Regions from separate parts of the Virgibacillus halodenitrificans genome, predicted to be linked through region 1. Evidence: riboswitches for the same ligand, from Rfam matches in the RefSeq annotation. Region 1 holds a riboswitch; the other holds the start of a gene.
What was found. Region 1 has a riboswitch for thiamine pyrophosphate ahead of tenA (thiaminase II). Riboswitches for the same ligand answer to the same signal wherever they lie in the genome.

Region 1 (8,179 bases):
TTAGTGTAGAATATGTCACGTAGGAGGTCGATTTATGCAAAAAGTAATAAAAGACATGTTTCTTATTGTTTCAGGTTCATTAATCTTCGCACTCGGTATTAATTATTTTGCGATACCAAATAACCTTTCCGAAGGCGGCATTATTGGTATATCCATTGTTACCTATTATCTCTTTGAATGGTCACCAGGGTTGGTAAACTTTGTGATTAACGCAATATTGTTGCTCGTTGGTTATCGATTTTTTGATCATCGTGTAATGATATATACGATTGTTGCGATTATCTTTTCATCCGGATTTCTTCACTTCACCTCCGGCGTGGGGAGTGAAATAAATGGAGATACGCTGTTAGCAGCCCTCTTCGCAGGTGGTACGGTAGGTCTTGGTCTTGGTATGATCTTCCGAACTGGCGGTACCTCAGGTGGAACGGCCATTATTGTTCGAATATTAAGCAGATATCTAGGTTGGAGCATGGGAAAAGGAATGCTTGTTATAGATATTCTCGTAATTGCCGGTTCCGCTTTTGTAATCGGGCAAGAAAAAGCAATGTACACACTAATTGCCGTTTATATTGGTGCTAAGGTTATTGATGTCGTTGTTGAAGGCGCAAATGAACGAACTTCCGTTTTAATTATTTCTAAGCATCCTGATAAAGTTTTAGAAGCAGTTACGCAAAATATGGCTAGAGGAATTACTATTCTTGAAGGAAGAGGCGGATATACAAATCGGAATAAAGAAGTACTTTATCTCGTTATTAATAAACAGGAGATTGTTAAGTTCAGAAAAATCATCGAAGAAATTGATGAAGATGCCTATGTCACCGTCCATACCGTTCAAGAAATATTACGAAAAGGCTATAAAGGAGCTAAATAGCATAATGCTTTGTTCAACACAGTAAGCTGCATGTTTTTATCAATGACTTGATAAAGCATGCAGCTCTCCTATTTATCTACTACATTGGACAAACGAAACTTGCTATAAGATTTTATTTAAAAAGTCCTGTGTTCGTTCAGATTGTGGTTGGTTAAAAATTTGCTCTGGATCGCCTTCTTCTACAATGACCCCGCCATCCATAAAAAGAACACGGTCTCCCACTTCTCTCGCAAAACCCATTTCATGTGTAACTACTACCATAGTCATTCCTTCATGTGCCAACTGCTTCATAACCTCGAGCACTTCTCCCACCAATTCGGGATCCAACGCTGAAGTTGGCTCATCAAAAAGCATAATTTTGGGTTCCATCGCAAGTGCTCTCGCAATTGCTACCCTTTGCTGCTGTCCTCCAGATAATTGACCTGGATACATAGTGGCTTTATCATTCAAACCAACCTTATCCAATAAACCAAGTGCACGTTTCTTAGCTTCTTCGTGACTTATTTTTCTAACCTTTTTTGGTGCGAGCATGATATTCTCCAAAACCGATTTATGGGGAAATAGATTAAATTGCTGAAAGACCATGCCAACTTCCGTACGAATTTTGTTTATATCTGTTTGTGGAGCGACCAAGTTGCTTCCATCAATAATTACATCTCCTTCTGTCACTTCCTCCAATAAATTCAAGCAGCGTAAAAAGGTACTTTTCCCTGACCCACTGGGACCAATTACACAAACAACCTCCTGTTGTTTAATAAAACAATCTATTCCTTTCAATACTTCTAAATCACCAAATTTTTTATGTAAATTCTTAATCTCTATCATGTCGTCAACCTTCTTTCTACATACCTTAATACAACAGATAAACTCAAGGTAATCGCAAGGTAGAATAACGCTACCGTGGTATAAATTTCAACAGCATTAAAATGATTTGCCGCAATCAACCGCCCTTGAAATATTAGTTCAGGAACAAGGATGACAGATAGTAATGAGGTATCCTTTATACTGATAATGAATTGATTACCTAGTGGTGGTATCATTCTTTTAAATGCTTGTGGCCATACGATGTAACGCATCGTTTGACCTTGATTTAATCCAAGCGATCTTCCAGCTTCCATTTGTCCTTTCTCAATAGAATCTACTGCACCACGGACAATCTCAGCGATATATGCACCTGAATTTAGAGCGATAACAATGACCCCTGCAGTAATGGAGCCTAAGTTTTGTCCAATAATTAATGGTAATGCAAAGAAAATCCAGATCGCCTGTACCAATACCGGCGTTCCTCGAATCACTTCCACATATACAGTTGAAAGTCCATAAACCAATTTATTCTTGGAAATTCTTCCAATACCAAAGATTGCCCCTAATATAAAACCAATAAGCAATCCTAGAACGGAGATTAGTAAGGTATAGTACAACCCTATCCCCAGTTCTGGTAAAAAATCTATAACACCTGCCCAATCAAACCTACCTAACATGCTTTCACCTCTTCAATGTATACTGTACTAAATTAATTTCTATCTCATACTAGTCATCTTTTGCTAAAATAATATTTAGCTGAAGCGTTATAATAAAAAGTTCCCTGGCAAAATTCTACAAATCACTTATATTTATAAATTAGAAAAGGGTGTAACATCAGGCTAGTTACACCCTCTTAAGTAAAGTGTTATTCAGGCTTCTCTCCAAACCATTTTTCATAAAGCTCATCATATTTTCCATTTTCCTTTAATGTGGCAAGTGCATCATCAATAGCAGCTACTAGCTCATCATTTCCTTTTGAAATAGCAATTCCATAGTCTTCTGCTTGGTACAAGTCTCCAACAACTTTTAATCCGTCGCCCTTTGTCTTAATATAGTAGGCGACATTCGGAGCGTCATAAAGAACAGCATCCGCGCTTCCATTTTCAACAGCCATATATGCTTGATCCAGTTGTTCAAATTGACTTGCTTCTGCGCCTTTTATGTTATCAGCAATATATGCAGCACTTGTTGAACCCAACCTTGTTGCAATTGTCTTTCCTTCTAAATCTTCAATACCCTTTATGTCCTCATTTTCTTCCCGCACCCCAATACTCAGTCCGGATTGGTAATACGGTTCACTATAATCAATCTTTTTAGCACGTTCATCTGTAATACTAATTCCCGCGATTGCGATATCAAATTGTCCTGTTTGCAAGCCAGGAATGATACCATCAAAATTTGTTGTTTCCATATTAATTTTAAATCCTGCCTCATCAGCAATTGCATTGATCAGATCAATGTCAAAGCCAACATATTCTCCATCCTCTTTAAACTCAAAAGGAACGAAGGAAGTATCACTTACTACGGTATATTCCTCTTTTAATTCTGATTTCCCCTCTCCATCTGCTTTTTCTTCAGCTCCGCAAGCTGCAAGCACCAATATCAAAAGTGCTGTGAGCAGAAATGTAGAGATTAATCTCCAGTTCTTATTAATCATTATTTAGTTGCCCCCTCTTTTCTGGTTAATCTGCACTAATACCATTTTAGTTTATCAAATATTGATTTTTTAGAAAAATTCGGTTTATTAGCAATAAACGTGAATACTGGTCTTTTACAAGGCCTTGACCCATTAATATGTTGAAATTCTTTTATATAGTACGTTTTACTTCCGAATACTGAAAATTTATACAATTATTTAATAATAAAATTCATATATGATGAATATAGTCAAAAGCTTAAAGTTTATAAAACAAAAGAAGACCTATCCTTTTTGAGAATAGGCCTTCTAGATCGATATTTAATTTCCTCGTTTAGAACATTTCAGAAACTGTTTTAGCATTCAAGAATTGCGGAAGATAATCTGGTCCACCTGCTTTTCCATTTGTTCCTGACATTTTGAATCCGCCGAATGGCTGATATCCAACGATAGCTGCAGTACAACCACGATTGAAATATAAATTTCCAACCTGAAATTCATAGCGAGCGCGATCCAGATGTTTACGATTATTGGATATAACTGCGCCTGTTAAGGCATACTCGGTATTATTAGCAATCTCAAGCATTTCATCAAAGTCTTTGGCTTTGGCGAATGCGACCACTGGACCAAATATTTCCTCTTGCATAATTCTGGCTGTTGGATCAACATCTTTAAAAATGGTTGGATAAATGTAATATCCTTCGGAGTCATCCGTCTCGCCACCATATGCAAGCTCGCCCTCGCTTTTACCAATATCAATGTAGTTTTTTATCTTATCAAACTGTTTTTGATTGATTACTGCACTCATAAATACGTCTTTTTCAGCAGCATTTCCTACTGTAATCTCTTTTGTTTTTTCGATTGCCATTTCGAGCACTTTATCATAAACAGCCTCATGAATAACAGCTCTTGAACAAGCAGAACATTTTTGGCCTTGAAAGCCGAAAGCAGATTGTACGATAGAATCTGCAGCAAGTTCAAGGTCAGCATTCTCATCGACAATAATTGTGTCCTTACCGCCCATTTCAGCTACAACACGCTTCAGAAAATCTTGGCCTTCTTGAACTTTAGAAGCCCGTTCTATAATTCGTGTCCCTGTTGCCCGGGATCCCGTGAAATTAATGAATCTCGTTTTTGGATGATCCACAAGATAATCCCCAATATCAGAAGGATCACCTGGCACAAAATTTACTGCTCCATCCGGCACGCCGGCTTCAACTAATGCCTCAATTAGCTTATATGCAATCACAGGTGTATTTTCTGAAGGCTTTAATAGCACCGTGTTTCCAGCCACTAATGGGCCAACTGTCGTTCCACATACAATAGCAAAAGCAAAGTTCCATGGCGGAATAGCTACACCTGGACCAAGTGGTTGATAGAAATAGCTGTTATTTTCATTTGGTCTATCTTCCATTGGCTTTCCTTTCGCTAATTCAATCATTTCTCTGGCATAGTATTCAAGAAAGTCGATGCCTTCTGCCACATCTGCATCTGCTTGTCCCCAAGGCTTACCTGCGTCATATACAAGAGTGGCAGCAAATTCAAACTTTCTTTTTCTTACAATGGCTGCGGTGCGGAACATTACCTCGGCTCGAGCCTCTGCACTCCAATTACCCCAATCTTTAAATGCTTCTTCTGCTGCTTCCATTGCTTGCTCGACATGTTTTTTCGTAGCCATAGAAGCTTTTCCAATTACCTGATCCTTCTTAGCAGGATTGACGGAAGTAATTTTATCGTCCGTATACACTTTTTCGCCCTTAATAACAAGAGGTATTTCTTTACCTAATTGTTCTTCAACGCTTTTTAACGCTTGGCGAAAATCCTTTCGATTTGTTTCTTCATTAAAATTAGTAAAAGGTTCATGTTTAAATGGTAAAACCATCTTTTACCTCCTCTAGTTAAATAAAATATGTCATTTGCTGTTCATGCTCAACTTTATTAACAGCAAGCACAACAAATAATCATTATAGTAAACGGTTCCCATCAAAAGTTTATCTAAAACGTTTTCATGTAATTTTAAAATTACATAACTATTCCGATAAGTAAGTTGACTTTAATTTTTTATATGATATGCTACATTTGTATTAACTATTATTTCTGCTAGGGGAGCCTATGATGGCTGAGAATGAAGACCCTTGGAACCTGAACTGGTTAACACCAGCGGAGGGAAGTGGAAAAATGCTTATTCTTGCAATCAATTTATTTTTTGAGTTGAAGATATTGTCTTAAAGCACTCTTGAATTAATTGACGCTTGCTTAAGTTCATCCGTTCCCTCCTCAATCAGCCAGAAATTAAAAAGAGGAGGATTTTTTATGCAATTTACCGACACATTACGGGAAGCAACTGAGAAAAGCTGGGAGCAAAGCTTAAATCATCCATTTGTAAAAGGAATTGTGGATGGTGACTTACCGCTGGAAACTTTTAAATACTACATTCTTCAAGATATCTATTACTTGAAGCATTTTGGAAAAGTGCATGCTATGGCTGCAGCTCAGGCTGAGGATTTTCATGTAACCGCAATGCTTGCTGAAAAAGCTAAAAGTACGGCACAAGCTGAGCTAACTGTTCATAAAGCGCATGCAGAAATCCTTAATATTAATGAAAAAGATACTGAAAATTTTAAACCTGCTCCTACAGCTTATGGATATACTGCACACTTATATCGAGCAGCTCTTTCAGGCAGCCTTGGACAAACCGTTGCCGCACTCTTACCTTGTTATTGGTTATATGCGGATATTGGCAAAACCTATAAAGACGCCAAACCAAAAGAGAAAATATATCAGAATTGGATTAATACGTATGCCGACGATTGGTTTCACACCTCTACTCAAGAGCAAATCGATCTACTAAATTCTATAGCCGAAAAATCCAGCGAGAGTGAAAAAGAGAAGATGAAAGAACAATTTGTTATTGCTAAGGAGTACGAATTGGCTTTCTGGGAAATGGCCTATACAAAGGAACAATGGTTTTCTGACAGACAATGGCATGCAACTGTTTCCCATAATAATTAATAAACGTAGTTAGTTCTCCATATAAAATTATTCAATATAATAAAGCGATCTATCGTTAAGATAGATCGCTTTATTGGGTATATACTTTTCTTGTTTAGTCAGTATTAATTTTTCTTTTTCTTCGTTATTTCTAATTGCTTTGCTTCATCAGATAAGGATTTAAATAAACTGACGATCATTAAGGCCATAATAACCGAAAATGGTAAAGCTGCGATAATCATCATATTTTGAAGTGCTTGTAATCCTCCAGAATATAAAAGAACGAGCGAAGCAGCTGATAGTAATACACCCCACACAATTTTAATCTGATTACTCGGCGAATGAGAACCATTTGTTGTCATCATCCCAAGCACAAATGTACCAGAGTCTGCAGACGTAATGAAGAAAGTAGCTACCAACAGCATTGCAATAATAGAAGCAATTAAGCCTGCTGGGTAATGTTCAAACATACCGAACAAAACCTCTTCTGTTGCAAGTGATGAAATCTTTGCTAAACCTGAATTTTCAACCTTGATGGCAGCACCACCAAATGCAGCAAACCAGAAAAAGCTCACAATTGAAGGAACGAACAATACATTTAATATAAATTCACGTATCGATCTTCCTCTTGAAACTCTGGCAATAAACACTCCAACAAATGGAGACCAAGAGATCCACCATGTCCAGTAAAAAATAGTCCAATCATTAATCCACTGATGAATATCCGTATCAAGTGGAGCAATTCGAAAACTCATTTTCGGTAATGATTGAAGATACGTACCTATTGTATCCGTAAATAAATTTAGAATGAAAATGGTTGGGCCAAATATAAAAATAAGTAGAAGCAAAATCGTAGCAAGCCCCATATTGGCATTACTTAAATATTTTATCCCTTTTCCAAGACCTGACCAAGCAGAGATCATAAACAGAACGGTTACGATAGCTATAATTATAAATTGAACGCCAATATTTACAGGGATGTCATAAAGAAAAGATAACCCCCCATTTATTTGTACCGCTCCAAAGCCTAAAGTTGTTGCAACACCAAGTACAGTAGCGACTACAGCAATAATATCCACCACTCTACCAGTCGTTCCTTTTACTCTATCTCCTAAAACAGGACGTAATGTAGCACTAATTAAACCAGGCTCATCCTTTCTAAAATTGAAATAGGCTAACACTAATGCTACTATCCCATAAATACTCCATGCATGAATACCCCAATGGAAAAACGTAAACCGTAAAGCATCCTTAATAGCCTGATTCGTGCCGGTCTCTCCAGTAGGTGAACTGAGAGCGTAATGGCTAAGTGGTTCCGCACTACCATAGAAAACCAATCCAATACCCATTCCAGCACTAAATAACATAGCTATCCATGTTGGCCGGGAGAATTCAGGTTTTTCATCTGGCTTTCCTAATTTTATCTTACCCACAGGACTAATTAATAGAAATATACATACTAACGTAATGGCCGTAACAATTATCAAATAATACCAGCCAAAAGATGTGGCAATAAAAGATTTGATATTTGTTGTTACTGTTTGAAAGGCTTCTGGCATAATAGCCCCGATAATAACCATTACTGCAATGATGGAGGCAGATATATAAAAGACTGATGTAGCTCTTTTCATTACTATCTCTCCTTTCCGACGAATAAAGTTTTAATTATTTTCCTCCAGTATTCACAAAATATGTATAGATGCTATTTTGTGAATTAAGCAACTGTTTCAGTTTATAGTTAAAAATAAAGGCAGACAAGTAATATGTCTTATCTGCCAAACATTCCTAATATTCTTTTGTATAACCAACCTCTACCCATTTCACCTTATACGACTGATCATTCTGCAGTTGAAATATACGAAATTTATTAAGCTGTT
Region 2 (8,179 bases), 1.4 Mb from region 1:
CGTACATCCAGGGTTCAATTTACGAATGGCTCGTACTGTTTCAGCAAAAACAGCAGCCCCACCGTCGTTTAAATCATCTCGGGCAACTGCTGTTACTACCACGTGTTTTAACCCCATAATTTCAACAGATTCTGCCACTCTTTCAGGCTCTCCCCAGTCTAATTCATTAGGAAGACCCGTTTTAACTGCACAGAATCGGCAACCACGTGTACAAGTATCACCCAGGATCATAAATGTTGCAGTTTTTCTTTCACTCCAGCATTCGTGAATATTTGGGCATCTGGCTTCTTCACAGACAGTATTTAATTTTTTGTCCCTCATGAGCTTTTTTAGCCCAGTGTAGCTTTTATTTGTATTAATTTTCGTTTTTAACCATTCGGGTTTGCGTATGTATTCCTGTTGTTTTGCCATTTCTTCAGCTCCTAACCACTTTTTTATTTATGTCTTGATATTTCCTTTCTGCCAATTCGTAGACTTCATCCCATTCCTGGGAGGAAAGGACAACAGGGTTTAAATTAATATTCAATCCTTTTTTAAAACCAGCAATAAACGCTGTTTTTACTTCATTATATGTATATTGCTTCTTCGTTAATTCATTTATCGTGCTCGCCTTTTTAGAAAATTGCTTTCTTTTACGTTCACGTATCTCCTCATTTGGAAATACAAACAAGTCAAAAAGCATATGGTCGTTGATTTCCAAAGGAATGGAGCCATGCTGTAAGAGGACACCTTGTTTTCTTGTTTGAGCATTGCCGGATATTTTCTTTCCATTCACGACTAGTTCATAGTACGCCGTTTTTTCAAAGCAGACAGCTGTTCTATCCTTAGTGGCCGTTTTGTCCGGTACGGCATAATCCGCTTGTATTCCCAATTCTTGATAACCTGCAAGAACACCTTTTGATAATACATAGTAAGCGTCACGAACTGATTTGGGTATGGCAGGATGGTTTTCCGTAACTACTACACTGTAGGTTAGCTCATTATCATGCAAGACTGCGCTTCCACCAGTTAATCTCCGCACTAATTGACATTGGTGCTTTTTTATAGCTTGTAAATGAATGGATCTCTCTACTTTTTGGAAATGACCTAATGAAAGACTTGGTGTTGACCAGCCATAAAAGCGTATGGTGGGGGGGATTTCACCTTTACTATGCCAGTTTAGAAGGGCTTCATCCAAGGCCATATTAATAGCAGCATCATTACAACCTGAATCTAACAGGTTCCATTCTTCGCTCATTCTGGTACCTCCTTTTAAAAGGGAATTTTGAGTTCTAAATAATTTCTGGTATTAATCCTGCTTGTGTGGTAATTTTTCAAAATAAAAAGACTGCATTTAAGAGAAAATGCAGTCGGTTATAAATTAGCGTTCCATCCAATTTACAAAGGTGACCTCATTCCCCACGCTAGGATTATCTAGTTCGAGTTCAAAGGGTTAAAACAAATCTGTTTCTCTCAGCCGCTTATGCAGCACCCCTAGTGTCTTACGCCATGTAGTAGTTGTGTTTTATCTATGTAGTTTTTCTAGATATATCTTAACATTCTTAACTTTAAAGTAAAGGTTTTTGGTTAGTTTAATTTAAAATAGTAATTATTTCCTACACACTTCTATAAGCTTAAAAACGGGGGGAGGGGGAAATATATCAAAAGAGGTGATTATGATGTTAGGGAGCCTTTTTACAGAGCCATACATCCGGCTCATACTGGGAATTTTACTTCTTCTAATTATCCTTTATATTGTAAAGAGATTTAAAGGTGATAAACAAAGAAGACCTGATTCATTAGAAATAATAAAGGAAAAGTTAGCTAAGGGCGAAATAACGCAGGAGGAGTATGAGGAAGCGCGTAAACGTCGAGGTAAATAATAAGGCACCTATGCATAGAATGCACAGGTGCCTTTTCGAAATTTGCGGCGAGAGAACCATGTGTTCACATTCACATGTATTTCTTTGTTCCTCGTCTTATGCAAATCAGCTCATCGCAGATTAAGTATACCACCGTTTTTATACAACGTCACTATTTTTTATACAAAAGGGGAGGGGTTAACTGTTTACTTCATATTTCACACTGTTTTGAATTAAACCTTTTATCTCCTCTAGTTGCCCTTTATGAAACAGATCAACAATCTTACTACCAACAATTACTCCGTCACAGTAAGAGCTTAATTCCCTTGCTTGCACCTCATTAGATACTCCGAATCCAGCCAGTACGGGTACAGCACTTTTTTGCTTCAGCATACGTAAATAATCTTTTACTTCCTGTTCATGTGTAGCTCGGGCCCCAGTAGTTCCGGTTACAGATACTGCATAAAGGAAACCTTCTGACCGTTTTGCTAATTCTAATACACGTTCTTTCGTACTGGTCATTGCTGCAAGACGAATAAATGCTATGGAGTTTTTGTATAGTAGTTTATCTATTATTGCTTCCTCTTCTAATGGTAAATCAGGTATGATCACGCCATCCACTCCTGCTTGTTTGCAATCGGAAGCAAATTTTTCTATCCCATAAACAAAAATAGGGTTTAAATAGGTCATTAATATAATTGGAACAGACCGCCTTTCACTGCTTTCTTTCAATACATTCAACACAGAGCCTAGGGAAGTACCGTTATTTAATGCTCGCAAGCCAGCATCCTGAATAGTAGGGCCATCAGCAACAGGATCAGAAAATGGAATGCCAAGTTCAATTGCAGCAGCTCCACATTGATGTAAATAATCGATACGTTCTTCTAAAATGTCTAACCCGCCATCTCCCGCCATAATATAGGGGATAAATAGCTTTTCTCCTGCTTCTTGTTTTTTCAAAAATGATTGCTGAATTAAATCTTTTCCCATATTATTTACCCTCCAATGCCGATTTTACTTGTTCCACGTCTTTATCCCCACGCCCTGATAGGCAAACGACAATACTCTCATCTGCGCTCATTTTTGGAGCAATTTTCATCGCATATGCTATCGCATGCGCGCTCTCCAATGCAGGGATTATTCCCTCTGTCTTTGATAAAAATTGAAAGGCATCTAATGCTTCTTTATCTGTTATAGAATCATAGATGACCCTTTTTGTTTCATGCAAATGACTATGCTCAGGCCCAACGCCAGGGTAGTCTAAACCAGCAGATATAGAAAAAGCCTCTTCGATTTGTCCGTGTGCATCTTGAAGTAAATGAGTCATTGTTCCGTGGAGAATTCCTACTGATCCACTCGTCAACGTAGCGGCATGTTTGGATGTTTCTAATCCTTGACCACCGGCTTCTACACCATACATAGTTACTGACTCTTCTTGGATAAAAGGATAAAACATACCCATCGCATTACTGCCGCCACCAACACAAGCGATTACTGCATTCGGAAGTTTTCCTGTTTTTTGCTTGAATTGCTCTTTTGTTTCGTTTCCAATAACGGATTGAAAGTCCCGAACAATTTTTGGGAAAGGGTGTGGCCCTACGACGGAGCCTAAAATATAATGTGTGTCATCTACATTGCTGACCCAATAGCGAAGAGCCTCATTTACTGCATCTTTCAATGTGCCGCTACCGTGGGAAACACTTCGCACTTCAGCACCTAATAATTCCATGCGGAACACATTTAATCGTTGTCTTCTAATATCTTCTTCGCCCATAAATACTACACATTCTAAGTCAAGGAGGGCGCATACGGTAGCTGTTGCGACACCGTGCTGTCCAGCACCGGTTTCCGCTACTACTTTTTTCTTTCCCATGCGTTTTGTTAAAAGTGCTTGGCCGACTGTATTGTTGATTTTATGTGCTCCTGTATGGTTCAAATCCTCCCGCTTAAGGTAAATTTGGGCACCTTTTAATTTTTTCGTGAGATTTTCTGCAAGGTATAGAGGAGTTTCTCTTCCAACGTATTCTGCCAAATACTTATTTAACTCCTCTATAAACTCAGGATCCTGAATTGCTTCCTCATATAATTTCTCCAGTTCGATTAAAGCAGGCATTAATAATTCGGGAACAAACTTGCCCCCAAATTCTCCATATTTCCCAGTAGCATCAGGCATCGTATATATTGCCATCGATATCATCCTTTCCTTGTTTATTTTTGCATAGATGGATAAACTCTTTTATCTTCTTATTGTCCTTTTTCCCATTTGTTTCAACACCACTTGATACGTCTGCCCCGGCAGGATTAACCTGTTTTACGGCATGATTTATATTCTTGGAAGAAAGGCCTCCAGCTAGAATCAGCTTCCTGTGATCCAAGGAAAGACTGTGGAGAAGCTTCCAATCAAAGGTTTCTCCACTGCCAGCTTTGGGACTATCAACTAAATAATAATCACATGGATAATTCGTTATGTGCGTTCTCCTACTGTCTTTTGCTGAAAAAGCTTTAATAATTTTATAAGGGAGTTGCTCAGCGATACTTGGAGACTCATCTCCATGAAGCTGGATATAGTCCAGGTTTACAGCCTCAGCAATAGAAGTTATATCTTCTGGCGCTTCGTTTACAAATACGCCAACTTTATGAACAGTTTGCGGTATGAAAGCTGAAATCCTTTTAGCTTTTTCGACAGTGACTTCCCTGCTGCTTGGAGCGAAAACAAATCCGATGAAATCAGCGCCCGCATTTACGGCAGCTTGTGCCGCTTCTACCGTAGTAATCCCACATATTTTAACGAGCATTTTCTTCTGCCCCTGTTTGTTTTGGTACCTGTAATTGGTTAAAGGTATCCGGTAAATGCTTCGAACGCATGAGTGTTTCACCAACCAGGATAGCCTCTGCTCCGGCTTCACTTACAAAGAGGGCATCCTGTTTTGTTTGCATTCCACTTTCACTAATTAAAACCGTATTCTCATCTGTTACCATGGATGCAAGCCTGGCAGTAGTTTGAAGATCCACTTCAAATGTTTTAAGGTTTCGATTGTTAATGCCTATTATTTCTGGTTTAAGCTTAAGGACCCTCTCCATTTCCATTTCATTGTGAACTTCACATAAAACCTCCAAGTCCTGCTTTCTGGCATATTGATATAAGGAATGAAGCTCTTTATCCGATAAAGCAGCTGCAATCAATAGGATAATATTTGCACCAGCTGCTCTAGCTTGATCAATTTGAATACGATCAATAATAAAATCCTTACATAAAATGGGCAGATTGACTGCTTTACGTATTGCTTGGAGATCCTTGATTGACCCATTAAAAAATGTAGTGTCTGTTAGAACGGATATAGCAGCTGCACCTTGCTTTTCATATTGGATTGCTTGTTCTATTGGGTCTACCTCCATATGGATAGCTCCCTTGGAAGGGGAAGAGCGTTTGATTTCGGCAATTACTTTTAAATTGCTCGCCTTTCGTATTGTGTCCTTAAGCAGTGGAACTTTCTTCGCTGCTGGTTGTTCAAACGTTTGTTTTACTAGTTGAGCGACTTCTTTTTCCTTCTGTTTCAGGATTTTTTCTAATATTGTCATTTAGACCACCTCACTCTTAGTTTTCTTACTGAATTCAATTAACCTCTCTAGCCTTTCGAGTGCTGCACCGGAGTGGATACTCTCTTTTGCCAATTCGATTCCTGACTTGACGGAAGTGGCTTTTCCATTCGCAAATAGGCCAAGTCCAGCATTTAGAACGACTGTATCAAGATAAGGGCCTGGCTTTCCACATAATACTTGTTTGGTAATAGCTGCATTTTCCTTTGCATCTCCACCGCGGATCAAATCGTTCGTATATACAGGCAATCCCACTTCCTCCGGGTGAAGGGTGAAAGGGGATATTTTTCCCTCGTCTAGGATGACAAGGTGATTTGTGCCTGATAACGAAGCTTCATCCATAAATCCAGCACCGTTAACTACAATTGCCCTCCGTCTACCCAGCTTTTGTAGGGACTCCGCCATTGTTTCCAGCATGTTACGTCTGTAGACACCAATAAATTGAGAGTCAAGATTTATCGGATTGGTTAAAGGACCAATAGCATTAAAAATGGTTGGCATTCCCAGTTCTTTTCGAACATGACTAAACGGTTTTAGAGCTTGATGAACATGTGGCGCAAATAAAAATGCGATTTTATTTTCTTTAAGGATTTCTTCCGTATGTTCTTTAGAGAAGGATAGGGATATACCTAAATACTCTAATACGTCGGCGCTGCCCGTTTTGCTTGAAATACTTCTGTTGCCATGTTTCGCAATCGTTACACCAGCACCTGCAATAACGAATGCAGATGTTGTACTTATATTGAAGCTGTAGGATCTGTCGCCACCTGTACCGCAATTATCCATGACATGGGGAAGAATGCCTGTTTGATAAGCGGATTGGGAACGGATAACGTCGACCATGCCAGTAATTTCGTCAGCTGTTTCCCCCTTCATTCGTAAGGCTGTTAAAAAAGAAGCAATTTCTGAACGACTAATTTCATTTGAAAAGCAGGCGGTGGTGGCTTCTTTCATTTCTTCTACAGATAAGCTTTCCAGATTAATCAATTTTTCAAGATAATGTTTCATGCTTAAGCTCCTTTCCAATTTCATTCAATACATTGCTTATCATCTTTTTTCCGGTAGCAGTTCCGATGGATTCGGGGTGAAACTGAACACCGAACACCGGAAATGACCGATGTTTAATTGCCATAATTTCATTGTCTTCAAGGGATGTCGCAACCACCTCTAAATGAGGAGGGACGGTTGCTTTATCAACTACAAAGGAGTGGTATCGCATTACTTCCAAAGGCTGAGACATATAGCTAAAGAGACCTAACCCATTATGAGTAACGAGGGAGGTTTTCCCATGTTTAATTGTTTTTGCAGGTTTTAATTCCGCACCCAGCGCTTCAGCTATGATTTGGTGGCCCAAACATATACCGATAATAGGTGTTTTCTTATAAAAGTGCTGCACAACCTCCATACAAATTCCTGCTTCTCCGGGAAGACCAGGCCCTGGTGAGATAATAATCGCCTCTGGCTGCAACCTCTCTATTTCAGCAAGCGTTATTTTGTTATTACGAACTACGTTTATCTCTTTTTTTTCCTCTGAGAAATATTGATATATGTTATAGGTAAATGAATCAAAGTTATCGATTAACAGCATCATATTGGCTAACCTCCATTAGGGATTTTGCTTTATGCAACGTCTCTTGAAATTCCTTTCCAGGATCTGAATCATGTACAATTCCGGCACCAGCCTGCAGATATGCTTGATTGTCTTTCACTACAAGTGAACGGATGGCGAGTGCTATGTTTAAATCATTGTTGAAATTGATATAACCTATTCCCCCAGCATAGACACCACGCTTCTTCTCTTCCAGATCGTTTATAATTTGCATAGCCCGGATTTTGGGTGCTCCAGAAACAGTACCTGCTGGTAAACAAGAGATAAGTGCATCTATACTGGAGCAATTTACTTTCAGTCTCCCTTTGACTTCCGAAACAATATGCATTACATGCTGGTACTTTTCAATTTGCATGTAAGTCGGGATAGTAATTGATCCAATCTCACACACACTTCCAAGATCATTCCTGCTTAAATCTACAAGCATTCGATGCTCCGCAATCTCCTTTTCATCCGAGAGCAAGTCTTGGATAAGTTGTTCATCCTCCTCTTTTGTTTCACCTCTAGGGCGTGTGCCTGCAATTGGGTTTGTTAGTATTGTTTTTCCACTCGTTTGAATCAGACTTTCAGGTGATGCTCCCAATACGAGATATTCATCGAAATCAATATAGAACATATAGGGAGAGGGATTGGCCTTCCGTAACTGCCGATAAAACTGGAAGGGCGACCCCTTCATATCTGCCTTCATCCTTTGAGATAGCACTACCTGATAAATATCCCCTCTTAAAATATGATGTTTAGCAGTTCGAACTTTTTCCTTAAAGCTTTCTTCACTTACCTCTGGCTGAAAAGAAAAAGTTGTTTCTTTTTCTTCTTGATATGGCACATTTCGCTGCAGTGTTTCCTGCATGCTGTTTAATCGTTTAAGTAGCACCTCTTCCGATTGTTCATCCTGATTTATTGCAATCAGGTAAATCACTTCTTCCTTGTGGTCAAATACGAAAATGTTTCTATAAATCATCAAGTGAATGTCAGGCATAGATAGATCATCTGTTTTTTCTTCACCAATGTCCTCAAACGTTCGAATGGTCTCATATCCTATATAGCCAACGGCCCCGCCATAAAAGGGAAGGGGGATGTCTAACTCAATGTGATGGAAGCTTTCCTTAAGATAATCTAGTACATGCTGTTC

Region 2: it holds a riboswitch for thiamine pyrophosphate, as region 1 does, so the genes downstream of both, BME96_RS01745 (lipoate--protein ligase family protein) here and tenA (thiaminase II) in region 1, are expected to answer to the same signal.

What each region holds. Positions count from the first base shown of each region.
Region 1 covers NZ_CP017962.1:2,792,511-2,800,689, forward strand. Annotated here, with positions in the region: gene BME96_RS14370 (YitT family protein) at 35-871, shown strand; gene BME96_RS14375 (amino acid ABC transporter ATP-binding protein) at 974-1,696, opposite strand; gene BME96_RS14380 (amino acid ABC transporter permease) at 1,693-2,352, opposite strand; gene BME96_RS14385 (transporter substrate-binding domain-containing protein) at 2,541-3,332, opposite strand; gene pruA (L-glutamate gamma-semialdehyde dehydrogenase) at 3,646-5,193, opposite strand; TPP riboswitch at 5,404-5,497, shown strand; gene tenA (thiaminase II) at 5,625-6,323, shown strand; gene BME96_RS14400 (glycine betaine uptake BCCT transporter) at 6,428-7,933, opposite strand; gene BME96_RS14405 (cysteine dioxygenase family protein) at 8,088-8,179, opposite strand, start outside.
Region 2 covers NZ_CP017962.1:320,667-328,845, forward strand. Annotated here, with positions in the region: gene lipA (lipoyl synthase) at 1-411, opposite strand, end outside; gene BME96_RS01745 (lipoate--protein ligase family protein) at 416-1,237, opposite strand; TPP riboswitch at 1,378-1,485, opposite strand; gene BME96_RS01750 (SHOCT domain-containing protein) at 1,656-1,862, shown strand; gene trpA (tryptophan synthase subunit alpha) at 2,040-2,831, opposite strand; gene trpB (tryptophan synthase subunit beta) at 2,833-4,029, opposite strand; gene BME96_RS01765 (phosphoribosylanthranilate isomerase) at 4,007-4,636, opposite strand; gene trpC (indole-3-glycerol phosphate synthase TrpC) at 4,626-5,420, opposite strand; gene trpD (anthranilate phosphoribosyltransferase) at 5,421-6,446, opposite strand; gene BME96_RS01780 (anthranilate synthase component II) at 6,430-7,029, opposite strand; gene trpE (anthranilate synthase component I) at 7,010-8,179, opposite strand, start outside.